4 regions of the Lysinibacillus sp. NPDC086135 genome follow, and region 1 is predicted to be linked to each of the others. Evidence: riboswitches for the same ligand, from Rfam matches in the RefSeq annotation. Region 1 holds a riboswitch; each other region holds the start of a gene.
What was found. Region 1 has a riboswitch for cobalamin ahead of ACIPKN_RS21460 (ATP:cob(I)alamin adenosyltransferase). Riboswitches for the same ligand answer to the same signal wherever they lie in the genome.
Positions count from the first base shown of each region.

Region 1 (7,841 bases):
ACTAGCAGTATTAGGAAGTAGCATCGGAGGTGACGCTGTTGATTTTTTTGAAATTTTTAATCGAACTCATTGTTGTATCAGTACTTATTTACTTTGTAAGTGGTCGATTAATTGGTTCAAATATTAATTTTATACGTAGGGTTCTTTCTGTAGTTATTAGTGTGACGCTTACGTCCTTTGTTTATTGGTATACCTATTTACGTCATACAGATTTTTTATACGAGCCAATGATGCAAACAGTGACAGAGGTCAGTACACTTGTTTGGATTGGCTGCATGCTACTAATTTCGATGCTGCTCTATCTCGTTTTTGAGCTTTTTGATCCAAGTGGTATGACAGCTAGAGATCGTCGGAATGGCAAAAAAAATTTATTATTGCGCCTTCGTAGTTACTGGCGACAGCAAAAGCGTTTGCGTCAGGTGTTAAAAATAGCAGTGACAAATGGCGTTGTTCAAACGATTAAATACGCAAGGCAACGAGAAAATGAAAAGGAGCTTGCTATTGCTTTAAGGATTACTTTGGAGCAATGTGGTGGGATATTTATTAAATTTGGTCAGGTACTTTCTACTCGTAAGGAACTGTTTTCGCCTATTTTTATTGACGAGTTAGAGAAGCTACAACATAATGTGAAGTCTTTATCGTCAGAGCAAGTAACCCAAATTTTAGAAGATTCACTTCCTAAGCCTATGAATGAAATATTTGCAAGCTTTCAAATGGAGCCTATTGCGGCAGCATCTATTGGACAAGTACATAAGGCACGATTGAAAAATTTTGATGAAGTCGTGGTGAAGCTACTACGTCCAGAAGTGAAGGGAATCATGCGAGACGATCTCGATATTTTAGAGGAATTTGCCAATTGGCTTTCAAACAAATCTACATGGGCTGAGTCGCTTGGGTTTCGAGAGCTAGCTAAAGGATTTGGCGATGGGTTACGTGAGGAAATTCATTTAGATATTGAAGCTCGTAATACATTGCAGGTGACGAATGCTCTTACAAAAAGCGATTATAAGGTGAAAATTCCTAAAATCTATACAGAATATTGTAATGAAAATATTATCGTCATGGAATATGTACGGGGAAAAAGCGTTGCAAATGCTGCGGCTGAATTTAATCGATTAGAAAATGATCGTAGACAGTTTGCGCGGACTGTTTTATGTTCTTTCATTGAACAGATGCTTGTTTCGGGTATATTTCATGCGGATCCACATCCGGGAAATATTCAGATTGATGAGACGGATGGCACACCGATCCTTCTTGATTTTGGGGCTGTTGGTCGTTTGGGAGCTACACAACAAGAAGGCTTAAAGCTAATTTTAATGGGGATTCATCTAAGTGATTCAAATACTTTATTTGACGGCATAACGTTATTGGTTGAAAATGCAGATCATGCAGATCGTGCAAAAATAGAGCAAGCAATTGATCAAATTCTCTTGAAAATTTCTTACGTGGATCGAATTCCGACAGAAGAATTAATACATGCGTTATTTACGGTTGTTCGTGATTTCGGTCTTACTTTCTATCCAGCAGTAGGTTTAGCGCTGCGTTCATTAGTAACATTGGAAGGGACATTACGGGTAATTGACCCGAATTTTGATATTTTCACGGAAGCGAAAGATTTTTCATCTGCATATATGCGAGCATCCTTCCTTAAGCCATTTAAAGAACCGATGGCAACGAAGGAACGTTTACAAGAAGAATTAGCAATGCTTATTCCGGCATTGCACAAAATGCCAAGACGAGTTAATCAGCTCATTCAACGGGTGGAGAGCGGAAAAATTACGTTACATCACGATGTTTTTTCGGATGAGGATAATGCTCGTTTTATTACAAATTTGTTTTCCCGTTTAGTCTTACTTCTCGTAGGTATTACCTTTGGGATTATTTCTGTAGCACTTTTAGCAATCTCGCAATTTATTCGTGAAGCGTACGCTGTTTACTTAAATACAGCTGCATACTTGGGATTGTTTTTATGTGCCATTCTTTTGGTACGCCTTTCTATCCAAGCGCTACGTTCTATGAGGCAATAGGAAGCACCAGCTTGGAGTGGAAATCAATCTTTGTTTATTGAAACACATTATTTATATCTATTCTTTTGCGACAAGATGAGGTAGGGGAAATGCTCCCTTACCTTTTTTATTTTAACTTCTTTCAGCAGATTCCGGATGCAATTATGTCGAGCCATAATGGATAAATGTTCTCGTGAAATATTACAAAAACATTACAAAACAGAAATTGGGTCTAATGGTAAAGTAGTTAAAAACGTTGTTATGTAGAATAAAACGTAGTTTTGTAGAATTTAATAGAATTTACATGAATATTACAAGAATGTTGCGAGTTTTACTAAACGATTAAAAAGCCGTGAAATAGTATAAAAGTTATGCTAATAATGCTAAACTTTAAAAGGCTAATAAAATATAAGAGAAATAAAACAATCGTTCCAGTGATTACATTAAAATACTAAGAGCGAAATTGACTAGTGAAGGGAAAGAATAACGTGGGTAAGCGCAATAAATGGCGTAAGTCGATGGTGCTAGCATTAGCACTAGCTGGCGGCTTATTATTTAATACAGTTCAACCAACCGTAGTGCACGCGGAAGAAACATCTCAACAAATGATTGATAAGAAAGCTAAAATAGATACAGAGGTTAAAAAGCTACAAGAAGAATTAACTAAACTACAAAAAGAGATCGATGAAAAAGTAAAAGTATTTAACAAAGTACAAGCAGATATTAAAGAAGTGGATGCAGATATTGTAGATACTAAAAAACGTATTGAGCAACGTTCAGCGATTTTAAATGATCGTATGGCTGCATACCAAGCTCAAGATAATACTGTGGGCGTTTATTTAAATGCTGTTCTTGAAGCAAAAAGCTTTGCAGATTTAATGGACCGTGTCGTAGCGGTAAAAACATTAATGGATGCTGACCAAGATTTAGTAGATCAACAAGAAGCGGATAAGGCTAACTTAGAGAAACAAAAAGCAACATTAGATGAAAAACAAAAAGAGCTTCAAAAGCAATTCCAAGAGCTTCAACAAAAGGAAAGCGAAATGGAAGTGAAAAAAGCTGAAAATGAAGCGAAATCTCTTGCGTTAAAGGCACAAATTGCAACGAAACAAGAAGAAGAACGTTTAGAAGCAGAACGTAAAGCAGCAGAGGAAGAAGCAGCTCGTTTACGTGCACTTCAAGCAGCTACTCCAGTAGTACAAGCAACAAATAACAACGTTAACGATAATACTAGTAACAGTAATACTAGCAATGCTAACAATAGTGGTAAAGCGAACAATGAAAAATCACCACAAAAAGTCGTTGTTGGTTCTGGTTCAGGTACTGCATCTTCAGGTGATGCAATTTCAACTGCAAAGCAATTCTTAGGCCGTAGCTATGTTTGGGGCGGCAGCAACCCATCAACAGGATTTGACTGTTCAGGTCTTGTACAATGGTCTTACAAACAAGCAGGCGTATCTTTACCACGTACAGCATCACAACAATATTTAGCAACACAACGTATTTCAGCAAGTGAAGCACGTGTAGGTGACCTAGTATTCTTCAGCTATGGTTCAGGCATAGCGCATGTAGGTATTTACTTAGGAAATAACACGATGATTGATGCTCAAAATAAAGGTGTTGTCATTGAATCACTTGATTGGTGGAATCAATATTTAGTAGGCTTCGGTCGTATTCAATAAGCCCTACTATTATATAGACGATTTAAATAGCGAAAAGGTCATCCTTGTAAAAAAAATTACAAAGATGACCTTTTTTTTATTTGACGGTATTTAAGGCCCTCCGAGTAAAAATCATACAGCCAGATATAGATCCATTAATTTAGGCTCGACTACTCGATGAATAATGAGTAAAATAGCATCTAAGATGAATAAATTTACATAAGTAGATATATTTACTACAATATTACCTGTTACTAAAATGAAAATAGAGCCGATGTAAGGTATAGCATCAATTATCCATATAATGATTGTCATCGTTATAGCGTATTTCGCTGGATTCATAGAAGGCTAATTCCAATTATAAAGCTAACATGTAAAATGTGTCTTTATAGCCGAAAGAATTGTTTTCTTGCATATTGATACTCATTTCTGATAATTTTGAAATATAGTTAAACTGTTTGTGACTTTAGTTTCGTAGTAATAAAGTAACGAATGATAGAAATTATTACAATACTTACAAGTTTGTCATTTTTGCGTTCATAAAGGTAGGGATGAATCATGGAAAAAGAGATTTTGCAACTTTTTAGTAATTTAACAGAGCGTGACCTTGATATTCAATACAAATCATACGAAGAATTAATGAAAATTATGCAGGAACCAGTTGATTGGACATATTCAGTTTGGGAACAACTTGTTCAAGCTCTTACATATAGAAATGGACATGTACGTGCAAGTGCTGCACAATTTTTATGCGCATTGGCAGCAAAAAGTGATCCTGAAGAAAGAGTATTAGAGGACTTCTTAAAGATTTGGGCAGTAACGTATGATGAAAAAATAGAAACTGCTAGGCATACTTTGCAGGCGATTTGGAAAATAGGTTTAGCAGGGCAGGTACAAAGAGATTTAGTCGTGTCATATTTGGCTAAAAGATTTCAAATATGCTTAGACGAAAAGCACCCGACATCGATACGCTATGATATTATTGTATCTTTTAAAAAGCTATTCGATGAAACGAAAGACCCGAAACTACTAGAGATTGCACAGCGATTGATTGAAGAAGAAGAAGATGGTAAATGCAAAAAGAAATATAAGAATGCCATCCGTTAAAAGATGTAAAATAGCTGTTTTTACGCAAATGCTTTCGTTGAGAGATAGCTTTTATAATATCGATCTATGAAATATAATACCTGCACGTGCATATGGTGATACCTGCATGATCTTTACCCATCGTATTTGTTTATTCTAATTCCACATCTATTTTTTCCTATTAATCTATGATAAACTGCTTAACAAGTGAATAATTCTTGCAGAATAAGGGTGCTGAACTATAGCATAATCGGGAATTCGGTGAAAAACCGAAGCTGTTTCCGCAACTGTAAGTACAGGAATCATAAAGATATACCACTGTCGAATGATCTGATGGGAAGGTTTATGACGCACGACATGATTGAATGTAGTGAACTGTACAAGCCAGGAGACCGACCTTTGTTTGAACGTATGATAACTCTTCGGAAGCTAGGAGAATATGCGGCAATTACATAGGCTATGTTGTGTCTATATGACACTATTTATGTTATTTTCGTTGTTTCCTTAGGAATGGGAACAACGTTTTTTTATGTACACTTATCTTTCACCGGAAGAAATCCTAAGAAGGTGTGAATAAAGTAGAATTTTTCACGAAGGAAAGCGGGGACTTAGATTTGAAAAAAGATGCACGTTATTCTTGTTATCCATTTATGCGTGAAAAGGCATCAACGGTAGATTTTGAAATTCGAACAGATAGCCTTACAACACATATTGGCGTCGCTTTGGCGGCGGTAAAAAAGGAAACAGTGGAGGTAGTATCAGATGATTTACTAGCCATTTTACCAATGGCTTACCATGTAAATGGGTCAGTACGAGGTAAATTGGCGGTAACCGAAGATGATTTGACTTGGCTAAGTGATCGCTATGATTTCTATGTTAGTCATGTTCAGGATGAAATACAAAACTTTGTATTACCTCAAGGGACAGAGGCCGCTACTGCATTACATGTATGCCGTAGTGAGGCGAAAAAATCATATCGTGTTTTGCACAAAGTATCTGAAGAACGGGAAGTACCTGCTATTCTCTTTGATTATTTAGGATTGCTAGCCAATGTCTTTTTTGTAATGGCTGTCTATATGAATCAGCATGCTGGTATTGCTGAAATACCGTTTATTAGTAAGTCATACCCGATGAAAAAGAAAAAAGGAGAATCAATGAAATGAAGAAAATGTTTAAGCTACAATGGCTTTCTCTGTTGATGCTGGCCCTCGTATTAGTTGGCTGCGGCACGAAAGAGGATACAAAAAAAGAAACTGTTTCTAAGGAAGATCAACAAGTTGAGAAAACTACTAGCTATAAAGTTAAGGATGACCGTGGTGTAGAAGTAGAGTTTGATGCAGTACCTAAAACTATTGTTTCATTACAACCGAGTAATACAGAGATTTTATTTGCGCTAGGCGTTGGCGATAAAATCGTAGGTGCAACTGAGTATGATACGTATCCAGAAGAAGCGCAAAAAATTGAGCGTGTTTCTACTTCTACAACATTCAATAGCGAGCGTATTTTAGCTCTAAAGCCAGATGTCGTTATTGCCTATACAACTGGAGGCAAAGATGAAGAAAATTTAAATGCATTAAAAGGCCTTGAGGATGCGGGTATTAAAGTGTTTGCCATTCAATCAGCTAAATCATTTGATGATGTTTACGGGGATATCGAACAAGTCGCAACGGTTATGGGCATCAAAGATAAAGGCGACAAGTTAAATGAAGATATTAAAGGTAAAATTGCAGATGTCCAAGCGAAAGTTAAAGATGTGAAAGAACCAAAAAATATCTATTTAGAAATTAGTCCAAAGCCAGACATCTATACAGCTGGTTCTGGTACATTCCAACAAGAAATTTTAAATGCTGCAAATGTTAACAACGTTTTTGCTGACCTTAAAAGCTGGGTAAAGGTATCTGAGGAAGATATTATTGCGAAAAATCCAGATGTCATTTTAACAACAGTAAACTATGTGAAAGACCCAGCGGCAGAAATTCTTTCTCGTGATGGATGGAATTCAATCACTGCTATTCAAAATAAAGCGGTTTATTCTATAGATACTGATATTTCAAATCGTCCAGGTCCGCGTATTGGCGAAGCAGTTGAATTAATCGCAAAAGCAGTATACCCTGAGTTATTTAAATAGTTTATATTGAAAAAGTGTATTTTGAAGCTGTCCTTTATGGGCAGCTTTTTTGATGATTGGATAAGGTGGATAACTGCTTCGCTATGATGAAAAAGTGATTAGGTGAAGTGGATAACTGCTCCACTATAATGAAAAAGTAAACAGATGAGGTGGATAACTGCTCCGCTATGATGAAAAAGTGAACAGGTGAGGTGGATAACTGCTCCACTATGATGAAAAAGTGAACAGGTGAGGTGGATAACTGCTCCATTATGATGAAAAAGTGAACAGGTGAGGTGGATAACTGCTCCGCTATGATGAAAAGTGATTAGGTAATACGGCCATATTCTCCTATTCAATAAAGCATCGCTTAAATCCCCTCATCGCTTTTGAAGTAGTGTATGACATTTCCTAGTCTGAAAATTGTATTATATCGGATTGTTTTATAATATAGAAGTAAGAATGCTTGCTAACAGAGAGAGGTGCAGTGAGTGAAACAGTTTGATATGAAGATTGTTCCGTTTGAAGCAGTTTATAATTTTCGTGATATGGGTGGTTATAAGTCGAGAGATGGACGTGCCGTTAAGAATGGTTTGATTTATCGTTCAGCAGCACTTGGTAAAATGACGAATGCAGATAAGGAGCTATTTAAAACGCTTGGTGTGAAAACAATTTTTGATTATCGAGACGACCATGAGGCTCAAAATAATCCTAATCCGGTATTCCCATATGCCGAGTATCTTCAAATACCAGCAAAGGGAAATCATGCTTTTGAGATGCCTACAAACACTGGTGGAAAAGATTTTTATAAGGTTGTAAGCCTAGAGATGTTCCGAGAGTTTTATGTGCAAATGCCTTTTAATAATGACTCGTTTAAAAAGTTAATAGCAACGATTCAGCATCCTGAAAATTTAGGGCTTGTTCATCATTGTGCGGTCGGAAAGGATCGAACAGGTATTGGTAGCGCACTTATTTTACTTG
Region 1 covers NZ_JBIVCA010000020.1:21,767-29,607, reverse strand. The annotation lists gene ACIPKN_RS21480 (ABC1 kinase family protein) at 39-2,027, shown strand; gene ACIPKN_RS21475 (C40 family peptidase) at 2,495-3,688, shown strand; gene ACIPKN_RS21470 (hypothetical protein) at 3,800-4,009, opposite strand; gene ACIPKN_RS21465 (hypothetical protein) at 4,226-4,774, shown strand; cobalamin riboswitch at 4,965-5,168, shown strand; gene ACIPKN_RS21460 (ATP:cob(I)alamin adenosyltransferase) at 5,368-5,916, shown strand; gene ACIPKN_RS21455 (ABC transporter substrate-binding protein) at 5,913-6,881, shown strand; gene ACIPKN_RS21450 (tyrosine-protein phosphatase) at 7,352-7,841, shown strand, end outside.

Region 2 (7,841 bases), on a different contig from region 1:
TTCATTAAAGGAGATATGTATAGTAAAGAAGTTTCTAAGTTGGCAGATGATTTAAAAATAAAAAAATCTTCAACTTCCGAATAGATTTCACCTAAATAAATGTTATTTTTCATCATTTACTAGAATGAGCATATTTATAGTCAATTGCTAGAAATGCATAAACTATGATACTCATTTATTCAGAAATATACTTTATAGAAAGGGGGCGTAGTTAACTTGCAACATATAAGTGTGAGGGATATAAGAAAATTATTACAAGGAGAATTATTAAGCGGTTCTGAACACTGGTCTGTTAAACATGCAATTTATTATAACCGACATGAACTGACTCAAAATCATACACTTATGTTTGTTAGTAAAAGTGATCAAATTAACTGGCAAGAAATAGATCGAAAGGGACCATCTCTTGTCATTTCTGATAAAACATCAGAGGAATTGAAAAATGCGCTGAAAAATACGACCGTTATACGCGTCAAGAGTATTTTGCATGCCTATTGGAAATTTATGGGACATTACAGAAATTTATTTCAAATACCAGTCGTTGCTTTGACCGGAACATGTGGTAAAACGACAACGAAAGAAATGATTAAACATATAGCTAGTAAGGAATGGAATGTTCAAGCATCTGTCAGCAGTAAAAATGAGCCACGGCAATCCTTACCGTACTTGACTGGAATCGATCAGAATACAAAAGCAGCTATCTTTGAATTAGGGCTGGGTAATATCGGTAATATTAAACACCAATGTATGATCTATCAGCCTACGATTGGTATTATTACGAATATTGGTGTCCATCATTTAGATGGATGCAATAATCTTAATGGCTATATCAAAGCAAAGGCTGAAATTGTAGAAGGAATAAGAAAAGATGGCACGTTAATCATTAATGGTGATGATGAAAACATTAAAAAAATCCCCCTAAGTAAATTTAAAGGAAAGATTATTACCTTTGGCGTCAACGAAAAGGCAGATTATCAAGCTACGAATATACAATTCACTAAAGGCGGCATGAAATTTGTACTAAAAGTGTCAAATGACAAATACAATTTATTTGTTCCAGGATACGGAGAACACCAAGTATATAACGCATTAGCGGCTATAGCTGCCGTGAAGGAAATGGGACTTTCCATTGCTGTTGCAATTTCGCAATTAAAAACGTTCAAAGCGATGGCAAGACACTTAGAATTTTCTACGGGCATCGGTGAATGTACTATAGTAGATGATACTTGGACAAATAACCCGACTTCTGTTGAAGCGGCACTAAAGGTTTTGGATACGATAGGAAAAGGGAAGAAAGTAATTCTTATTTTAGGTGACATTAAGAGATTAGGAAATTTCGAAGAAAAATATCATCGAGAGATTGGCACAATGGTCGCGAAAAGAAATATTGATACGCTTATTACTATTGGCAATAGAGCAGAAAATATTGCGAACCAAGCGTTGAAGGAAGGCACCAAGGCAGATGTTCATATGTTTAAAGATGTTACAGGCGTTTTAGATGTACTAAAGCATAAGCTAGATAGTGAAACCATTGTCCTTATTAAAGGTCCAATGTCTAGCAAATCTATGATAGAATTTGCGAATCAGTTAAAAAATAAATAATAGAAAAAGAAGCTTCCTTAAGGAAAGCTTCTTTTTTAAACATTAATTCTGTTGAGCATTTCAAATTCAACCATTTGAAATGATTCTAGTAAACTTTCTTAAAAAACACGTTTTGCTGTAATATAATGCTCTTTATAATAGTCAACCATTAGTACTCTTGTAGTAATACCACTTGAACTTGGAATGATAATACGTTGATCTCCGGCATAGATAGCTACTAGTGAAGGGCTTTTAGAGCCTTTAACACTATTAAAGAACACTAAATCACCCTTTTTTAAATTGGTACGTGAAACCGTTGTTCCAACATTCATTAGTTCCTTTAAATTGGTTGTACCAAGTTTAACTCCACTCTTACGATAGACGAAATCTACATATCCTGGCGCTGTAAAGCGAAGACTTGCTTCATTATTTGTAGAACTCATAGTTACTTTATTTTTATAATTAAAGGCGTTTTCAACAATCTTATCGCCTTTCGTTGCAGGATTAGCTGAAAGTAATGTAGGTAATACTCTACGGGCCCCTACATAATTATCTGTATAATATGGTTTACTATTTAAATCAGAAATAACAATATTTTGCTTAGAATCAGCCATGTGAATCATTTTGTTGTTTCCGATATACATACCAACGTGGTCAGGGTCTGTCCCAGTTTTTTTACTCTTAAAGAATAGTAAATCACCTTTTTGTAATTGATTTCTGTTAACAGACGTTCCTTGCTGTAACATATAATCTTCATTATAAGTTGCAAGGTCAACACCATTTTTCTCGAAAATGTACATAATAAATGAAGCACAAGAAAATTTATAAGGATATGTAGCCTTGTATACAGAATTGCTGTATGTCGCCTTACCAATTAAGCTTTTTCCAGTTTGAATTAGTTGATCTGCTTTCGCATTAACTGCTTGTGAGTTATTAAGGGCATTTGTTGTTGTTGCAGCCTCAACTTCTATAGGTTGAACAGTTGGCTGTACCATCCCCACTGTGCTAAAACCTATCGTCAATGCTAATGTTGTTGTTAAAAATCGTTTATTCATGTTGTTAATTTCCTCCTGAAGCTATTGTTAGGATTAATCCCAATTTGGTTTGTCACTGGAATTAATCGTAGCATGAAAAAGTAGGGCTTCTTTGAGGAAATTGTTACCACGCTGGATGGGGATTCGCTGTAAACACCTGATATAAAAGGCTTCATCGCCTTAATTTACAGTTTTATTACAAATGTTTCAGTTGGGTGAAGTGTTTGTGGAAAACGAAAAATCAAAGGGGCAGGAAGTACAAGTTTTTCTAGGCATTGAAAGATTAAACGACAATCGCTCCTATACATTTACCATGGTATAGTTAGACTATTTCATCTTTGGGATCTAGCGAGAAATAACGGTTCCATAAGGAGGAGTTTCGTTCTAGCTACTAGGAGTGAGCGTTGAACTGTTTCCCACGGCTTGATTTGTTCCACGCTACGCTTTTGAACTAAAGATAAGTTGTTGCTATCACTATAAAATAGTGTGAGATGAGATGTCAGATACAGGCTTTGTGAAATGGTTAATTAGAGAGGAAAGTGAGCGTTGGGGATCAGCATCACAAATGAGACACTGGAGCGCAAGCGAGATGGATCATCGAACGCCCCTAGTACCTCTCATTATGCCTACAATTTTACGCACAGCTTTGTGTGTAGATCTTTTTTGCTCTTTAGAAGGCGGATGTCGATAAAATTCAGAAGTCGGATGACATTTTGTTAAAACGTCGTTGCTTTGCTAAAGATTCATACTTTATTTCACTAAATATTTTTTTACAGCATGCCTTCTATTCAACTGTTTTCCTTAAATTTCCTGAATCATCTCTACTCTATTACCGAATGGATCTCTAAATTCAAAGCGATCAAAATGAGGAATAGGAACTGAATCGAAAATTTCTATATGATGTTCGGCTAATACCTTCTTCCAATGTTCTATATTTTCAACTTGATAGGCAATATGAGCTTTTGTCGTTAATCTATCAAAGCCATCCTCTGTCCCTACATGTACCTCCCTATTGCCGACCTGTAACCAAAATCCACCTCGTCCTTTCAACGAATCAGGCTTTTCAAGTTCATTTAGTCCTAATACTTGACAGTAAAAATGTTTCCCTTTTTCTTCTTCACCTTTTGGAATTGTTATTTGAACGTGATGTAAGCCTATAACCATTTTTTCTCCTCCTTTAATTCTAATCGATACTTACTTCTAGGATAATAATGCCAAATCCTTTAATTTGACGAAGGAATAGTTTTTTTTCTCACGAATGTGGCCTTTGTAAAACCAGTAAGGAGAATTAGGGAATAAGCCCATAATAGCCATGAGGCGAAAAATCGATCTAAGACAACCGATAAATTCGGAAAAATATCGTCGAAGACTAATAAAACGACTGCATCGATAAGCATTCCAGGTAATGCAATGCAGATAGCAGCCAGTAATCGCTCTGTACCTTTTATTTTTTTTATAGAATAAATAGGTATTGTCGCTAGCCAAACGATTGGAAAAGCTAAAATGTAAGTAGCTATCATGAGGGGAGGTTCTTTAAGGGTAAAAAAGTAATGCCCTATAAATCGAAACACGGCACTTGCTACAAACCAAATCCCAAAACCCCAGCATAAAAAGAATCGCATAGTGTTCCTCCTCTAATTATTTTCCTAGACGATGTAATGTCTCAAGGATTTTTTCGAATTGCTGATAAAATACATCTATATCGAAATCGTCCCGCATCATCACTTGTATGGCCAAGCCATCAATTAGCGCGTTGAAAAAAATGCTCCAAGTTTCCATCGACACGCCATCAATTGGTGATGTATCCCATAATTTGTTTAAAATATTACGCAAATGTTCATTTTCGGCCGCTAAAATTTGTCCAATTTGCTGTCTAATAGTCGGGTTCGTAAAGCCAAAGACGATTAAGGTGAAAAATAATTTATGATAAAAGGCATCATCTTCATATCGACTTTTTGCAGAAAGAAGTGCAGATTGAATCATTTCTTGATCGGTCGTCAAAATCTCATGCCAAGAATTTTCACAGATGTCCTGAACTATTTCGAGAATGATTTGCTCTTTTGATTTGAAATGATAATAAATAGTTCCTTGTGTCACACCAGCTTGCTCAGCAACAGCCTTTAAGGTGAATTTTTCAATCCCTTTTTCTACTAAACTTTGCTTGGCAGCCATTAATAAATCTGATTTTTCAATACCAGTAGGCTTTGCCATTCATTGACACCTCCATTGTTATTAGTTAGTTGGATAACTAACTCAAAAATAACAAAAAATACCTCTATTTACAAGTGTATTTTAGTAATTAGATGTATAGGGCTCCCAATATGATAGAGTTGGATTGAACAAACGTGAAAATAAATCTACTTTTCTGAAAAATATGTGTTATAGTAAAGCATAATTAAATAATGTGTAAGAGTTGGTGCCAAATGAAAGTTTGGCTTAAAAGGGAAGTCGGTGCAAATCCGACGCTGTCCCGCAACTGTATATCGGAGCAAATCACAATTGCCACTGGGGAAACTGGGAAGGCTGTGAGGTGTGTTGATGAGAAGCCAGGAGACCTGCCAATTTCTAGTACACACCAAATACCTACGTGGAAATAGGTGGTGAGATGTGACCGTATCGTCCCTGTGCGACATAGAATCATGCGATATCTTGTAAGAATTTCGTATTGTTTTTTCATAGCTATTTTTAATTTGCGATAACAGCCATTTTCCAAAAAAGGAGAGTGGCTTTTTTTTTTACTTCTTATTAGAAGTTAAAGCCTCTGGCCGATGTCACGGAATCGGAAAGAAGACCGAAATGACCGACATCGTGTCGGCCCTCATACTGGCCTAAGCACATAGGGCCGATTCCGGACTCAATAATGCCGAGGCATACTTAATGGATCGGAGAGATGAACATGATTTATACAAGTACTATAGTTGGTTATCCGTATATCGGAGAAGATCGTGAATGGAAAAAGGCTTTAGAGGCTTTTTGGAAAAATGAGCTTTCAGAGGGTGAATTTTTGCAGAACTTAAAGGATATTCGTCTAGCCCGAATTAACAAGCAGCTTCAACTCGGAGTAGACCTGATAACTGTTGGAGATTTCACACTTTATGACAGAATGTTAGATACGGCAATGATGTTTGGCTTAGTTCCAAAGCGCTTTGATTGGCAGGGAGACAAAGTTGATTTACAAACATACTATAGGGTAGCTCGTGGTAGTAAAAAAGCCCTGGCTAGTGAGATGACGAAATGGTTTAATACAAATTATCATTATATCGTGCCAGAATACGATGGACAAGCTTTGCAATTAACAGAAAATAAAATATTGGCAGATTTTTTAGAGGCTAAGGAAGCGTTTGGTATTACTGCAAAGCCTACATTGATTGGCCCTTATACATTTTGTAAATTAACGAAAGGCTATGACAAACTATCGCAGATTACATTCATTTTAGCATTACTACCACTTTATACGCAGGTCCTAAAGGAGCTCGTGGATGCAGGTGCACAGTGGATTCAATTAGAAGAACCACTTCTTGCCACAACATTAGATGAAGCGGAAGTTAAACTTGTTCAAGAAATTTATACACAATTAGCTGCATCAGTACCCGAAGCTAAAATTATGCTACAAACTTATTTCGAATCATTATCAGCATATGAGTCAATTGTAAAACTTCCTGTTCGTGGGATTGGGTTAGACTTTGTGCATGGCTACGGCAAAAATATGGAGTCATTACGTCAATTTGGCTTCCCAAAAGATAAAATATTGGCTGTTGGTATTATTAATGGAAGAGATATTTGGCGTTCCAATCTAGCAGAAGTTAGCTCAACTATTAAAGCCATTGAACAGCTAAGTGGCGCAAAAGAACTATGGATTCAATCTTCATGTAACTTACAGCATGTTCCAATTACGACCACACTTGAAACTAAGCTTGAATCAGTTCTTAAAAATGCCCTCGCCTTTGCGGATGAAAAATTAGTTGAAATCATGGAAGTAACAAAATATTTACAGGGCCAAGACAGTCCCTCAAATTACAAACTATCGGAAAGTATGAAGGCGATTGAAGCGTTGAAAAATCATCCGATTCGCCAAAATAAAGATGTTCAAAAAGCGGTTCGAACAGTGTCGAAACAAGATTTTGAACGCCATAGTGATTTTAAAGCACGGCAAAAGATTCAACAGCAAGCATTGCAATTACCACTGTTCCCAACGACAACAATTGGGAGCTTTCCGCAATCGGATGAAGTCAAACGAACACGAAGTGCATGGCGCAAGAAACAAATTTCCAATGAGGATTATGCAGTATTTGTAGAACATGAGACAAAGCGTTGGATTACTATTCAAGAGGAATTAGATATCGACGTTCTTGTGCACGGTGAATTTGAGCGCACAGATATGGTTGAATATTTCGGGGAAAAACTAACAGGTTTTGCATTTACGGAGAAAGCATGGGTTGTTTCATACGGTTCCCGCTGTGTGAAGCCACCAATTATTTACGGTGACGTTGCATGGGAAGCACCGATGACAGTCAAAGAAACAGCCTATGCTCAAAGCCAAACGAAACGCTATATAAAAGGTATGCTTACGGGTCCTGTGACAATTTTAAATTGGTCCTTTGTACGGGATGATATTTCCCGAAAGGATGTAACATATCAGATTGCTTTGGCACTCCGAGAAGAGGTGGAGGCACTAGAAGCTGCAGGCATTTCAATTATTCAGGTTGATGAACCAGCATTACGAGAAGGCTTGCCGCTTCGTAAAGAAAATTGGGGAACGTACTTAGAGTGGACAGTAAATGCTTTTAAACTTGCTACCTCTAGCGTGAAGGATGAAACACAAATCCATACACATATGTGCTATTGCGAATTTAATGATTTTATCGAGCCAATTAGTGCATTGGACGCTGATGTTATTTCCATCGAAACGTCACGTAGCCATGGCGAGTTAATTTCTTCTCTGCAAGTCAATCCGTATGAAAAAGGAATTGGACTAGGTGTTTATGATATTCATAGTCCACGTGTACCGAGTGAAAAGGAAATGCTAAGCATAATGCAGGATAGCTTACAGGTTTTATCAAAAAATCAATTTTGGGTGAATCCTGACTGTGGTTTAAAAACAAGGAAGGAGCCAGAAACTATCTCAGCACTGACGAATATGGTAGCTGCAGCAAAAACACTTCGTCAACAAGTACCACAATCTACATTTTAAGGAGAAACTTGACTTCTTTTATGAGGTCAAGTTTT
Region 2 covers NZ_JBIVCA010000006.1:87,167-95,007, reverse strand. The annotation lists gene ACIPKN_RS10260 (UDP-N-acetylmuramoyl-tripeptide--D-alanyl-D-alanine ligase) at 1-84, shown strand, start outside; gene ACIPKN_RS10255 (UDP-N-acetylmuramoyl-tripeptide--D-alanyl-D-alanine ligase) at 217-1,602, shown strand; gene ACIPKN_RS10250 (C40 family peptidase) at 1,701-2,636, opposite strand; gene ACIPKN_RS10245 (VOC family protein) at 3,417-3,779, opposite strand; gene ACIPKN_RS10240 (DUF5367 domain-containing protein) at 3,839-4,237, opposite strand; gene ACIPKN_RS10235 (TetR/AcrR family transcriptional regulator) at 4,254-4,826, opposite strand; cobalamin riboswitch at 5,013-5,192, shown strand; gene metE (5-methyltetrahydropteroyltriglutamate--homocysteine S-methyltransferase) at 5,512-7,806, shown strand.
Region 2: it holds a riboswitch for cobalamin, as region 1 does, so the genes downstream of both, metE (5-methyltetrahydropteroyltriglutamate--homocysteine S-methyltransferase) here and ACIPKN_RS21460 (ATP:cob(I)alamin adenosyltransferase) in region 1, are expected to answer to the same signal.

Region 3 (7,841 bases), on a different contig from region 1:
ATAACGTTGATTTTCCAGCTCCATTATGACCGAGTAAAGCGATTTTTTTCCCCTTTGGAATTTGAAGTGTAATATCTGTTAGGGCATAAGTTCCATCTGCATAAGCGTAGGATAAATGTGTTAAATCAAAGTATAAATCTGTCATCAGAAAAACCCTCCATAAATGATGAGGAGTATAAAAATAGTAGCAATACCTACCCAATTTTTCGCGTTATAGGTAACATCGTCTTGCCAATAAACAGTTTCGCCACCACGCGCTTCCATCGCATTGTTTAGCTCACGACTTCGTTGGAACATCTCGACAAATAAAGCTGCAATTAACATTGATACCGAACGGAGCCACTGCATAGGGGAGCTGTATCCTAGACGAGCCTGCTGGGCAAGATGAATTTTTTGCATACTATCTAAAAAGATAAAAATAAAACGATACGTTAGCTCTACTAGCTCTACAAATAGAGTTGGAAGTCGCCATTGTCTTAGCACGTAACAAATAGATTGGACTGATGTTGTGAGAATTAAAAAATACAAACAGCTAATGCTGCCAAGGACGATGAAAAAAAGCTGTTGCGCTGTCACGAGGCTCGCTCTGCCGATAAAAATCGTCCAACTATTAAATGAAAATGACCAAATATACGTTGGTAACGTGCTAGTTGTTGGCGCTATAGAAATTAAAATTGACACTAAACTTGATAGTAAAAAAAATCCAGGTAGCAATAGTAATTTAGCATAATATTTAGCAGGGATTTTTGCGCCTAAAATGATAAAAGCACTCATCACAATAAATGTAATGAGTGACATTCGTTCATCTCTCATGATAAGCGACAATATAAGTAGTCCAAGGGATAACGTCGTTTTTTCTAACGGATGAACAGACGCTAATTTATTCAAATAAGCATACTTATCAATGAGTAACATCGCTTAACCCTCTTTATGTTTGCCACGCATTAAGCCAATGAAATAGCCGATAAATCCAGCGCCAATAGCAGCTTGTAGTGCGAATAATAAGCTTTCAATTTCACCACTTGGTGGCTCCCATAAGCTTTCAAACCATGGCTCGTAGTTTGCATCAATTTCACTAATTGCTGCTTCCGCTTCGCCATCAGCCCCCTCGAATTCTGCACCTTTTTGAATAAATAGGGGGATAATTGCTAGGAACACAACAATGGCTAAGAGCAGTAAGTTCTTTTTCATGTTAGTGAGCCTCCTTTGTTGAGAAAACACGTAGAGCTTTTAATTCACTCACATTGTATTTTTTCAGAAAATTCATAACGATCACTGTTAAAATTCCTTCACTAACAGCAAGAGGAATTTGTGTTAACGCAAAAATACCAGCAAATTTTGTGAATGAAGCCATAAAGCCACCGACCTCAGAAGGGAAGGCAAGAGCTAATTGTACAGATGTGACAACATATGTACCTAAATCACCAAGCATTGCTGCTAAAAAGACGGCTACTGAAAATGATAATCCCAGTTTTTGTGAGCCCTTAAATACATAGTAAGCGATAATAGGGCCCATAATTGCCATGGAAAAGGTATTTGCCCCTAATGTTGTAAGCCCACCGTGTGCTAACAGTAAAGATTGGAATAATAATACGATTGTCCCGATAACACTCATCGCTAATGGTCCAAAAAGAACTGTCCCAAGTCCAACTCCAGTTGGATGCGAACAACTCCCTGTTACAGAAGGGATTTTTAAGGCAGATAGTACAAAGGCAAAGGCACCCGATAGCCCTAATATCATTTTTGTTTCAGGATTTTCTTCAATGGTTTTACGAATAGAACGTAATCCTAAAATAATAAATGGAATCGATACGACCCACCAAAAAATCGCCCATTCAATTGGCAAAAAACCCTCCATAATATGCATCGCAAATGCACGATTTGGCACGAATAAAAATGCCAATAAGAAATAACTAAGCTTCCAACCTGAAAATTTCAAGAATCTCTCCTCCTAGCTTTAAAATTTTTCGAATTAGTATGCGATCGATAAAATTTCGCCTTGGCGTAATTGTAGCTGCCGCTTCGCTTTCGCTACAGAAAACATTTGTAGCTGCCGCTTCGCTTTCGCGCAGATAAACAATGCGTCCGGATTTTGAATTGTGCAAGCACAATTCATTCCTTTCAAAGTCCGTGACATCCGCCGGAAGCTTTTTTTCATTCAGTAGGTGTTTTGGCCCGGTTGGAACCATATCTGTACTCATCTACTACCTTGAGATGGAGTCTCTTCTGAATGAAAAAAAGCACTTCTCCGATAGTGGAAAAGTGCATGCTAAAAAAGCAAATAAAATTCTAATCTGCTAAGCCGCACACCCATCCTCGTAGGTTGAAACGATCACATATTTTTCGGCAGGTCTCCTGGCTTTAGTTCAACGTTTTATAGGCCTTCCCATCCTTTGGACAGTGACATTCTCTATAAAACTTCCTAGTACAGTGGCGGGACCGCGCCGGACTTGAACCGGCTTCCCTTTTAAGCGAAATGCTGAACAATTCGCACCGAAAAAAGATGAAGTTGTGAGATTTCACGACAAAGTGTAACATGAATTTCCATATATATGCTATGATTTTTATAGAAAAATTTTAAATTAATAGTCTACGTCGAAAATTTAGATAAATCAAAAAGAAATGTCGCGTTTTTCTATAGAATTTTAAAAAAATTGTCACAAATTAAGAAAGTAATATTGAAATTTTTAAAAAATAAGCTATGATAGAAACAGTTTTCAATTACATTAAAATTCTTTCAGCAAATGTCTTTTGTAGCGAAAGTGAAGCGTTAGCTACAGAAGTCTCCTACCTCTATAGATGGTAAGATGAATGCTGATTTAAGTTCTTTTCAGCGGGTGTCAAAACACCTGTACCTGCTGAAAGAAGTTAAAGCCTCCGGCGGCTGTCATGCAATTATGCCGAGGCATACTTGATATATTAAAAATTCATATAAAACGTCCATAAGTGCTTGAATATTCAAGATAATAGGGAAATCGGTGAAAGTCCGATACAGCCCCCGCTACTGTAATAGCTGATGAAATCGCGGATGCCACTAGTGAAAACTTGGGAAGGCGCGAAAGTAAAAGGAAGCTTAAGTCAGGAAACCTGCTTATGGGATGATACATGCAAACTTTTCGGAGGGAGAAGTTGAAGCGAAAGCGAGTACCCGTATATATTCGTTTTTATTTGGCTTCTACAAAACCTTTACTCTTCGTCTAGAGTAAAGGTTTTTTTTTCCTAAAAGCAAATGAGGGGAGAACGACTATGACAACTTGGAATTTAGAGGGGATGAAAACACATCTTTTTATTTGTAATGGTAGTAGCTGTATGAAAAAAGATGGGGAGGACATTACACAGGCGATCCGTGATGAAATACAGTTGCTGGCGCTTGATAAGGAAATACATACGACGAGAACTCGCTGTAATGGCAGATGTAAAGATGCTTGTGTTGTCATTGCATATCCTCAGGGAAATTGGTACCGTGTGCCAACAACGGAGCATGCGAGAGCACTCGTACAAGATTTAAATCATGAGTCGTTACATAATGAGCATGTCTTTACATTGCAGGAAGGTTCGTTACAGCGTACAGCACAAACAACAGCCATTAAAGGCATTGAAAAGGTGAAAGAGGGGTAACAAAATGGCACAAAAAGGTAAGATTTTCGTAGTTGGCTTTGGTCCTGGAGACTTTAAACATATTACGACTCGTGCTGTGGAGGCACTACAACAAAGTGATATGATTATAGGCTATAAAACGTATGTTGAGCTTATTCAGGATTTAGTTAGTGCAAAGTCGATTATTAGTACTGGTATGACGGAGGAAGTTTCACGTGCACAGGAAGCGGTACGTCAAGCAGAGGCTGGAAGTATCGTATCGGTCATTTCTAGTGGAGATGCCGGGGTTTATGGAATGGCAGGATTAGTGTATGAGGTATTAATCGAGCTAGGCTGGACAGAGGCAACTGGTATCGAGGTAGAAATTGTTCCAGGTATTTCAGCTATTAATTCGTGTGCAAGTTTACTAGGTGCTCCAATTATGCATGACGCCTGTACCATTAGTTTAAGTGACCACTTAACACCTTGGAATTTAATTGCAAAAAGAGTAGAAGCGGCAGCAATGGCGGATTTTGTTATTGCTCTTTATAACCCGAAAAGTGGACGTCGTACGAGACAAATTGTAGAGGCACAACGAATTTTATTGGAATATCGTTCGCCAGATACACCAGTTGGACTTGTGAAAAGCGCATATCGTGACCGCCAGGAAATAACGATGACTACTTTAGCAGAAATGCTTGAACATGATATCGGCATGTTAACGACAGTTATTATTGGGAATTCAACAACATTCTTCTACGACAATAAGATGATTACGCCACGTGGTTATCAGCGTAAATATACACTTGGTGTAGAAAAACAACCGTTACGACCGCATCAACGACTTAAGGAAGAAAATGAACCATGGGCGATGAATCAAGAAACAGGAGCAGCGCGTAATGATTTTGCGACAGATCCTAATGCAAATCGTATTAAGCCCAGTTTAGCCATTAAACCACAACCAAAGTCTAACAAATCGTCACTTGAAATGGCAACAGCAGCTCTTGCAATGGTAAAGGGAACAAACGCTGTGAAAGTATCACCTAAGCGTGTTCAACAAAAAATCGAATCTATTTTTGAATTAGCGGTTAGTCCTGGGGTAGCCAATAAGTTCTTTACGCCTCAACAAATGAAGACTTTAGCTGAAGTAGTTGGTGAGGAAGGAACGATGGAGTATACACCAGACCATCAAATTCATTTGAAAATTCCAACGTCTGACCCTGAAGAAATTACAGCAAAGCTCCGTGAAGTTGGCTTTTTACTTGCACCACTTGGTGACGTGCTTTCGTTAAAGGCTTGTGACTTCTGTTACGGAGAAAAGGTCGATTCGATTCCATATGCAGAAGAGATTCAAGAAAAGCTTGGGGGTATGGCGTTACCGAAAACATTAAATATTGGCTTTAATGGCTGCGGTATGGCGTGTTATCGAGCAGTATTTGATGATATTGGCATCGTTTATCGTAAAAGTAAATTTGATGTTTTTATTGGTGCCAAGCCGGTTGGTCGTACAGCTCATGCTGCACAGCCTGTTGTTGAGGGGTTAGAGCCTGAACACCTCATACCACTTATCACCGACATTATCGATGAATATAAAGCAAATGCGCATCCAAATGAACGTCTGTTTAAATACTTCAAGCGTGTGAAAAAGATCCTACATTTTACGTATCAGGATATGTCTTCAAAAATAAAAGTAGAGCCCGCTCCATGCGGCGACTAGTGAGGAGTAATGAGATGAAAGCAATTTTATTTGTCGGCCACGGGAGCCGTTTAGAAGCAGGAAATGAAGAGGTACGCACGTTTATCGAGCAAATGACACCTCGCATTGATGAACGTTTTTTAGTAGAAACATGTTTTTTAGAGTTTGCCTCGCCAAACATTGAAGAAGGTATTACGAACTGTGTGAAGAAGGGTGCTACAGAGGTGCATGTTATTCCGATCATCCTGCTTCATGCTGGACATTCAAAACTACATATTCCAGCAGAAATCGAACATGCGCGTGAGCATTATCCAAATATAACGTTCACATATGGGCAAACAATCGGTATCCATGAAGAAATATTTGCTATTTTAGAAGATCGTTTAGTAGAAATCGGTTTTAATGCTGAAGAAGAACATGAAGATACTGCCATTTTATTAATTGCACGTGGTGGCAGTGATCCTGCTGCAAATGGTGATTTTTATAAAATTACACGCTTGTTATGGGAAAAACTCCCGGTTAAGTATGTGGAAAGTGCATTTATGGGTGTCACTGATCCGCGTGTTGAAGAAGGAATTGAGCGCTGTGTGAAGCTCGGTGCTAAAAAAATTATTATGCTACCGTACTTTTTATTCACAGGTATCCTAATGGAACGTATGAACGGTATGTGTCAGCAATTTAACGAAAAATATCCGGACTGTGATATTCAAATTGCTAACTATTTTGGCTATCATGAGCGTTTACAAAATGTACTATTAGAGCGTATTGAGCAAGCTGTAAATGGCACGTCAACAGGTATGCAAGATTTAGAAAATTATCGTGCTTATGCAGCAGTACATGGACATGCGCATCATCATCACCATCATGACCACGACCATGATCATCACGACCACGACCATGATCATCATCACCACCATGAAGAGGAGCCAGTGAAATGATTTTCATGTTAGCAGGGACGAGCGATGCTAGAAATCTAGCACTTGAAATCCAGTCAGCGGGTTATGCTGTGACAGCAACGGTCGTTACTGAATCAGCTGCTTCTAGCCTTGCAGAAGTAGGCCTTCCTTATTTAGTCGGTCGTTTAACGGCGGATGAAATGGCGACGATTATTACAGAGCGAGGGTACCGTTTAGTTGTAGATGCCTCTCATCCATTTGCTGAAGAAGCTTCAAAAAATGCTATGGTGGCAGCTGAGCAAGCAAATGTTCCGTATATTCGCTATGAACGTGCTCATGAGCATTATGCAGATCCACTAATTACGATTGTGAAAGATTACGACGAGGCTGCCCATTTAGCAGCAGAAAAACGTGGTGTCATTATGCTAACGACGGGCAGTAAAACACTAGCAACCTTTACAAAGGTATTACATGGTTTAGAAAATACAAGAGTAATTGCGCGTATGCTTCCTCGACTCGATAATATGGAAAAATGCGAAGCACTTGGTGTGGCACAAAGAGATATTGTTGCCATACAGGGCCCTTTTTCAAAGGAATTAAATGAAGCACTTTTTCGTCAATATGATGTGACGTTGATGATTACGAAAGAAAGCGGCAAGGTTGGCTCGGTGGATGAAAAGCTAGAGGCTGCCCTTGCATGTGGCATCGAAACGATTTTAATTGCCAGACCAAATATAAAATACGGACAGCAATATTCTACATTTGAAGATGTACGTCAAGCTGTACAAAACACACTTTAGGAGGCAATCCAAATGGACTTTAAAACAGATTTCAAACCATTAACAGTAGACCCAGATAAAATTTATGATTACAGTTTCTCTATTATTGCAGAGGAAATGGGCGAGCATAATTTCTCAGAGGATGAGTGGAAAGTTGTACGTCGCATCATTCATGCTTCTGCAGACTTTGAATTAGGGCGTAGCGTAATTATTACACCGGGAGCACTTGAGGCCGGTATTAAATCAATCCTTGCTGGTCGCCATGTCATTGCAGATGTGCAAATGATTGAAAGTGGTTCAGGGAAAAAACGCTTCCAAAAACATGGTGGCGATTTACACTGCTATATTGCAGATGAAGATGTTTCAGTTGAAGCAAAAAAACAAAACACAACACGTGCGATTATCTCTATGCAAAAGGCTACTAGATTACACGAAGGTGGCATTTATGCAATTGGGAATGCACCGACAGCATTGCTTGAATTAATTCGTTTAATTAAAGAAGGCATAGCGAAACCAGATTTAATTATCGGTATGCCAGTTGGCTTCGTATCAGCCGCTGAATCGAAGGAAGAGTTATTAAAACTAGAAGGTATTCCGTATATTACAAATGTTGGTCGTAAAGGCGGTAGTACAGTGACGGTTGCCGCATTGAATGCTGTCTCACTTTTAGCGGATGAACAGGCGAAAAAATAATGGAGCGGAAGCCTAAAAAAGATCCCAAAGACATGCGTCACGGTTATACAACGGGGTCCTGTGCGACTGCAGTAACGAAGGCCGCATTACTCGCCTTAATTACAAATGAAGAGCAAGAAACAAGTACGATTCATTTGCCGATTGGACGAGATGCAACTTTTACGATAGAAAAATGTACATTTCAGCATGATGCTGTTAGCT
Region 3 covers NZ_JBIVCA010000009.1:147,059-154,899, forward strand. The annotation lists gene ACIPKN_RS13465 (energy-coupling factor ABC transporter ATP-binding protein) at 1-145, opposite strand, end outside; gene cbiQ (cobalt ECF transporter T component CbiQ) at 145-915, opposite strand; gene ACIPKN_RS13475 (energy-coupling factor ABC transporter substrate-binding protein) at 919-1,191, opposite strand; gene ACIPKN_RS13480 (energy-coupling factor ABC transporter permease) at 1,193-1,939, opposite strand; gene ACIPKN_RS13485 (hypothetical protein) at 1,914-2,201, opposite strand; cobalamin riboswitch at 2,329-2,513, opposite strand; cobalamin riboswitch at 2,928-3,109, shown strand; gene ACIPKN_RS13490 ((2Fe-2S) ferredoxin domain-containing protein) at 3,247-3,618, shown strand; gene cobJ (precorrin-3B C(17)-methyltransferase) at 3,623-5,293, shown strand; gene ACIPKN_RS13500 (sirohydrochlorin chelatase) at 5,308-6,210, shown strand; gene cobK (precorrin-6A reductase) at 6,207-6,968, shown strand; gene ACIPKN_RS13510 (precorrin-8X methylmutase) at 6,981-7,640, shown strand; gene ACIPKN_RS13515 (cobalt-precorrin-5B (C(1))-methyltransferase) at 7,640-7,841, shown strand, end outside.
Region 3: it holds a riboswitch for cobalamin, as region 1 does, so the genes downstream of both, ACIPKN_RS13490 ((2Fe-2S) ferredoxin domain-containing protein) here and ACIPKN_RS21460 (ATP:cob(I)alamin adenosyltransferase) in region 1, are expected to answer to the same signal.

Region 4 (7,841 bases), on a different contig from region 1:
GAAGGTGAGTGGAATACGTATTAACCACATCGTAGATCACAGGATGAAAAATTGGGTTGATTTTATCCCAGTCTGAATGGTTAATAATGTGGCCATCGCTATCAGTAATACATAAGCTTCCAATTTCTTTAATAGTAGTCATCACATATCTCCTTTTATTAATTTATAGTCACTTCGTCTACCTACTATGCTACGCCTCTCGCTATGGGTTTTATCTTCTAACGATCAATAATGACTTTACATAGTCATTTTCTTTAATATCTATTTCGCATAAAAATAGGATAGCACGTTCTCTATCGAACACGCTATCCTACTTTCATTTTAGAAGTACACATTGGGCTAAAATAACCTTCATATTGTTTAATTCGTAATTTTTATCCTTATTATTAGTAAACTCCGTCTTCTAGCTAAAATACTCTTTATTTGAATTTTTCACATTTAATTGGATCATCAGCAAAACATGTGGTTGATTTCCGTTCCGACTGGGCGCTTTGTTGCTGCCGCTTCGCTTTCGCACAGAGCAAAGCTTCCTGGGGGCGTCCGATGTGCCGCTTTTGGTGTTGCTGTCGCTACGCTTTCGCACAGAAAACATCCGCTGCGCTGCAGGGTCTCGGGCCAACACGATGTTGGTCACGAAGGCGTTATCACAGGATGTGATGCTTTTAGCCTTCGTTCCTCTATCGCTGACCCCCGAGGAGTCGCCCAGTCTCCACTCCAATCAACTATTTACATAGTAGAAGTTTTAACAAAAGTCATCCACCACTTTTGGTGATGAACCATTTAAATTGAACACCGAATTTAGACCATTTTTTAATCATTCCCCAATACCGTTCCGTCGGCTAGCCATTCTCAATCAACTTACGAATTGTTTGTATGTAGCTCATCATATCCTACTAGAATCCGCGGAACTATTTTCATAGTAGTTGATTACCTGGGTGATTTTTTATCGTTTGCCAATAGTCTGCATCTTTTGTTCTCTTGTAAAATTTATAAAAGGGTTCTGTTTGGCGAGCAAGTTCTTTATAGACCCTAATTATTTCCTGTAAAAGACTTTCAATATGCTGTACAGGCACTTTTTTCACAAATAGCTCCCCTGCCTGTGCATTTTTCCCCATTGGAACTGCCCCTAAATACACATCGAAACTATCTTTCTGATATACAAGCCCAATATCATCATAAACGGCATTATAGCAAGCTGATGCACAGCCATTCATATTAATGCGAATCCTGCTTGGTACTTCCAAGCCTTCAAGCTGCTGATACAGCTCCTCTGTAATCTGTGCTGCCTCCATTTTATCGCCATCACAAAAATCACAAGCCTTCATAGCTACAATCTGACCTTGCTTTGCAATATATAAGCCCACCTTTTCCAACTTCCTTTTGGCCGCCGTAAATTCTATTGTCGGTACAGATAGTAGTATACTGTAGGACGCAGAATATTTAATAGCACCACTCACTCCGACTACCTCTGCGATTGTTTGAAATTGTGCTGGTGTATAATGTTTGTTGATAATGCCAGGACTCACAGCAAGACGCGTAAATTCACCCTCTCTGTTTAACTTAGCAAATGTTTTTTCAGGAATATTATGGCTAAAAGCATTTATAGTCATTTTTACCCTCCTATGAAAAAAGCTAGCACATGGCTAGCTCCTCTTCTTTATTGAAAGCTTTCTGGATAAAATCCTTGTGCCAAAATTCGAATTGCTTCAGCCGCACGAACACCTTCAGACGCTGCTGATAGTGGTAAAATAACGAAACGTCCGTTTACTACCGCTTCCGTTTCTTTTAGTGCCGGATCATTTTTTAGGAAATTAATTTTTTCTTCAGCAGTAGTTGAACCATAGTCAATTACAACGATAACTTCAGGGTTGCGCTCAACTACATCTTCTTTTGAAACGGTTGTCCAGCCAGACTCAACATCGCCGAATATATTTTTTCCACCTGCTACTGTCACAAGTTCATTCATGAAGTTTTGTGCAGCAGTGAAAACATCTTTCTCACCACTATCAAATACAAGAATACGTAAATTACCCTCCTCTTGCGGAAGCTTCGTACGAATGTCCTCTACATCTTTTGTCATTTGCTCAATTAATTTTTCTCCACGGTCTTCCACATGGAATATCTTAGAAATATTGCGGATATCCCCGAAAATATCCTCTAACTTAGGATTTTTAATGCTTGAAGATGTATGTAAATAAGTGTGGATGCCAAGTGCTTCTAGTTCTTCTGATGTTCCGACACCCTTCTCACTAAACCCGCTTTTCCAGCCTGCATATAAAAAATCTGCTCCTGCATCAATCACTTGTTCCTTTGTTGGGTATTGCTCAGCTAATACTGGAACTTTTTCATATGCTGCTTGTAACGGTGGATAAATTGCATCATCTAAATACGCTGTTCCGACCATTGAATCCTCTAAGCCTAACGCTAGCATAATCTCTGTCACATGCTGATTTAAGCTAATTGCCTTTTTTGGTGCTTCCGAATAGACTTGTGTCGTATCGTTATTGTCAATCGTTACTTCCGTTGCTCCTGCTTTTGCTGGTTCTACTTGTTCGCTTTGCGATGATGACTCCTGTTTTTCCTCGTTAACACAAGCTGTTAACATACTTAGCATTGCGATTGCAAGAACAAGCCATACGCTTTTTAATGTCTTCATGTCTACTTCTCCTTTTTTCTAAATACTATATAGAAAGAAATGTAAAACCCTTAACTAACTATAAAAATTGCTCAGATATATAATAAATATGCGGCTTTTTCGTGACAGGATGTACACTAACTTCCGCATGTACACCAAACACCTTTTGTAGCAATGAGGGTGTTAATACATCAACCGGAGTTCCATATGCCGCAATTTCTCCGTCCTTTAAAACATAAATTTTATCGCAATAAGTTGCTGCTATATTTAAATCATGTAAGGCTGCAATGACCGTGATCGGCAAGCCCCGTATTAAATCCATGAGCTGGAGTTGATGTTGAATATCTAAATGATTCGTTGGCTCATCTAATACCATGACCTTAGCCTGTTGCGCCAATGCCCTTGCAACAACGACCCGTTTTTTCTCACCACCAGATAAGGAACTAAAAGTACGTTCACTTAAATGCAGTACCCCTGCTTGCTGCATCGATTCCTCAACAATAGCTAGGTCTTCTTTTGTATCTACTTCCATAAGCCTTTTATGCGGTGTACGTCCCATTGCCACAAGATCCTTAACAGTGAACTCAAATAGCACTGGTGTTTCCTGCCCTACGACGGCTAGTTGCTTTGCTATCACCTTTGAAGATTGCTTGTAAATATTTTCATTAAATAAAAATACTTCTCCCTCTTGAGGTTGTAGCATACGGTACATATTTTTTAATAGGGTCGATTTCCCACTGCCATTAGGGCCAATTATGCCCACAAACTCGCGTTCTTGAATATGTACAGAAACATTGTTTAATATTTTCACCTGCTGCACGGCAAAAGTAACGTTTTTTGCAACGTATACCATTTAATTCTCCTCCCCGAAAGAATACATTTGCCTCCGCAACATCCATATAAAGAATGGGCATCCGCATAAAGCCGTAATAATTCCAATCGGCATTTCCTCAGGTGCAATCACAATGCGCGCAACTGCATCAGCCCATATTAAAAATATCGCACCAATTAATGCACTGACTGGCAGTACAAACTTATAATTTGAGCCGACAATCATGCGTACGATATGTGGAATAATCAGGCCAATAAAGCCAATTGCACCACTTACAGCAACAAGGACACCTGTTAATAGGGAAATTACTAAAATTAGTAGCAATCGAAATTTCTCTAAATTAACCCCCAGCGTAACAGCAGATTCTTCGCCAAGTAAAAGTAAATTCAAATGGCGTGAATGTAGACGTAAAATTATGTAGACGATCGTTAAAACTACGAACGGAATCATTATATTCACCCATTTCGCTCCAGCCAAACTTCCCATCATCCAATATATCACTGCCTTTATGCCCCCCTCTTCCTTCGTCATCATGAGCATAAAATTCGTCATTGCTGACAAAACTAGTGACACGGCAATTCCGGCTAATAATAATCGAACAACTGAAATTCGCCCCCCAACTCGTGCTAAGAAAAACACAATCAGTACTGCAATTGTCGCACCTATAAAAGCAGCAAATGATAGCGCATACATACCTAAAAATGAAAATGTGCCAAGTAAAATAACAGATGTAGCCCCGACAGATGCACCGGAAGATACCCCCAAAATATAGGGGTCCGCGATTGAATTGCGCACTAAAGCTTGAATAGCAGCACCCGAAATGGCAAGACCCGCTCCGACTATTATGGCAAGTACTACGCGGGGAGTACGAATTTGCCATATGATGATTTCCTGTGAACGGCTCCAATCCAATGTAATGCCAAGTGGATTGAACGGGATGTGCGATAAAATAATGCGCCATACAATACTAGGTGTAATAGACACAGAGCCTACCATTATCGCTGATGTCATGGATATTAGAACGACACCAGTTAATACGACTAAAAGTAGGTTGATTTTTCTTGTTGTTGGATTCTTCAAAACGCTCTCCTCTCTTAAAGCAAAGGGCATAAAAAAATCCCCTTATCTACAAGAGGATGTCATAGTTAAATAAAAGGCGTCGATTCCCAGTCACTACAACCATCCTCGTGGTTCTATGTAAGTTTGTTGCTTTTATTGGCAGGTCTCCTGGCTTAGGTTCATTATCTATACGCCTTCCCATAGCTCGCTACAGTGACATATTGTATAGACTCTCCATTACAGTTGCGGGACAGCATCGGATTTGCACCGATTTCCCTTTTAAGCAAACGAACAAGTCATTCGCACCAACAAAATAATATTTTATTAAGTTATAAGAGGAACAATATCAGAATATTTTCCAGATAGCAATTATATTATATATTACATTAAAGTAAAAATATTAATTAACGAGCGTTTAATAGCCGTAAAATAGCAGCATTGAACATTAATTATTATTAGAAAAATAAATAAATTTAGATAGTTGATTTATCTTACTTACTATACAAATTCCTCACAGTACACTATTAGTAATCTCTTTCTTCTCTATATTTAATATCAGTGAGGACAATCTTAATTTAACAAAATAAAATATATTGGTTATCTTTTTATAAATATGTTAAAAAAAGTTAGTTGGCACATATTTACTTTACTGAGTGTTACATCTTCACTATTTTTAATCGTTTCAACGGCATTGACAGAAAATTAACAACTAAATGTAGGAACTGTTCCTTCGTAAACTTTCTCTTTTCAATTTCCGATAATGTTTTTTCTAATCAACTAGTTAACGCTATATCAAATAAATCTTTTACAAGAAAAGTTTCTACCAAGTTTTTACCAAGCTCCGTACACACTAAATTTTTATTTTCCATAGCTATATAGCCGACTGTAATAAGTTTCTTTATCGTCTCTGCCCGAGTAGCCGGGGTACCAATGCTATAACCGCTTAAAATAGCCTCCATGATTTCATTACTATCTTCATTTACAATCCCTTTACCACACGTCTCCATTACTCGTAATAATGTTTTTTCTTTAGGCGGTGTTGTTACATGGTTTGTTATTTTGACTGAATTAAAATGTCTAAAAGCCTAGATTATTAGTCAACATAATTGGATTTCCTAATAAAAGATAGGACACAATTATTAATATAACCGTTATACTTAAAATTCATTTATAATTATTAAACATAAAGTTGTAATTATTATTAATAGGAGAAGAGCATATGAAAATAGTAATTGCAGAAAAACCAGACCAGGCTGCAAAATTAGCTGCCCCCTTTTCTTTTACAAAAAAACCTGGTTTTTTTGAAGTTAAGCCAAACACATACTTTCCAGGTGGAGCACTTATCACATGGGCGATTGGACATCTATGTGAACTGAAAGCCCCTGAAGAATATAATCCTACATGGAAAAAATGGACATTAGAAACTTTACCTATTATTCCAGATCGATTTGAATATAAAGTGACTAAGTCAAAGTATAAACAATTTAATGTGATTAAAAGTTTAGTAAAAAGACCAGACATTCAAGAAATCATTATTGGTGGTGATGCTGGACGTGAAGGTGAATTGATTATCCGTACCATTTTAAGAGTATGCGGTGTTAATAAACCGATGAAACGTCTCTGGATATCATCTTTAACAGAAAACGCTGTAAAAAATGGGTTTGAAAATTTACTACCAGAAGAGAAGACACGCGACATTTATTTTGAAGCACTAAGTCGTTCATGTGCAGACTGGCTAATTGGCATTAATACATCTAGATTATACACGGTACTCCTCAAAAGAAATGGCGTGAAAGATGTATTTTCAATTGGTCGTGTACAAACACCTACACTTGCACTAATAGTAAAGAGGGAGCATGAAATTGCGAATTTTAAATCAGAACCATTTTGGGAAGTGGAAACAGAGTTTAATTTTGATGGAAAATTGTTAAAAGCGAAATGGCATAAAGATAACAATTCAAGAGTTCAAGAAGAACGACAAGCTAATGCTATTGCTAATTTCTGTATCAATAAAAAAGTAGAAATTAATAGTATTAAAAGAGAAACAAAGGAATATGCTCCTCCATTGTTATTCAACTTATCTGCATTACAAGCTACAGCAAACAAAGCTTATAAATTCTCACCACAAAATACGCTGGATATTTTGCAAAGACTTTATTTAAAGGGCGTTGTTTCCTATCCAAGATCTGATTCACAATTTTTAACGAATGAAGAAGCAAAAACACTACCAAAGATACTAGAGCATTTAAGTAAAATTGATAAATACAAAAGTCTTCTTCCGCCACCGACAAGTTCAATTATGAATAATAAAAGATATGTGAATGAAAAAAAAGTAACCGATCACCATGCAATTATTGTTACCGAGCAAATACCAGACGTAGCAAAGCTAAGTACAGAAGAAGAAAAAATTTATGATTTAATTGCAAGACAAGTCATTGCAGCACATTACAACAATGCCATATTTTCTTACACAACGATTCATTCACTTGTTGATAAACGTGCAGAATTCATCTCTAAGGGTAAAGTGCTAATGGAAGAAGGTTGGCGTAAGGTTATTTATCATTCTAAAGATAACTCACCTACAGACAAAGATGAACTGCTCCCCCTATTACATGAAAATGAGCAAGGTATCGTTGCGAAAGCGAACGTAAAAAAAGGTGAAACCCAGCCACCAAATCGTTTTTCTGAAGGAAATTTGATTACCGTAATGAAAACAGCGGGTAAACATTTAGAAGATGCGGAATTAGAAAAGGTCCTATCGAAAACGGAAGGATTAGGTACTGAAGCTACACGCGCTGGAATTATTGGTACATTAAAAGATCGAAACTATATTGAAGTTAAGAAAAACCAAGTCTTCGCAACGGCTAAAGGAATGTTACTCATTGAGGCACTAGGTGAAAGTATCTTAACGTCCCCTTCCATGACAGCCAAATGGGAGCAACGACTATCTGAAATAGGTGAAGGCAACGCTTCTCCTACAGCATTTATGGAACAAGTAAAAAAGCTTGCTGACAAATTGATTTCAGATGCTAACAAGCGTGAAAAGGAATGGGCATTTAATCAAAATGCAGTCGATAAAATCACTGCAAATAATCCGTATAATAAAAAATATAATAAAAGAAAAACAGTTGTTGGGAAATGTATCCTTTGCGAAGGGTCAATCATAGATCATGGCATTTTTTACGGCTGTTCAAATTATAAAACAGCTAATTGTAAATTCTCGGTTTCAAAGAAACTTTTAAGAAAAACTATTTCACAATCGAATATAAAAAAACTCTTGGCAGCTGGTGAAACAGACTTGATAAAAGGATTTCA
Region 4 covers NZ_JBIVCA010000027.1:19,117-26,957, reverse strand. The annotation lists gene ACIPKN_RS24365 (nucleotidyltransferase) at 1-142, opposite strand, end outside; gene ACIPKN_RS24360 (precorrin-3B methylase) at 915-1,610, opposite strand; gene ACIPKN_RS24355 (ABC transporter substrate-binding protein) at 1,658-2,656, opposite strand; gene ACIPKN_RS24350 (ABC transporter ATP-binding protein) at 2,715-3,488, opposite strand; gene ACIPKN_RS24345 (FecCD family ABC transporter permease) at 3,489-4,478, opposite strand; cobalamin riboswitch at 4,668-4,851, opposite strand; gene ACIPKN_RS24340 (DNA topoisomerase) at 5,300-5,584, opposite strand; gene ACIPKN_RS24335 (DNA topoisomerase III) at 5,746-7,841, shown strand, end outside.
Region 4: it holds a riboswitch for cobalamin, as region 1 does, so the genes downstream of both, ACIPKN_RS24345 (FecCD family ABC transporter permease) here and ACIPKN_RS21460 (ATP:cob(I)alamin adenosyltransferase) in region 1, are expected to answer to the same signal.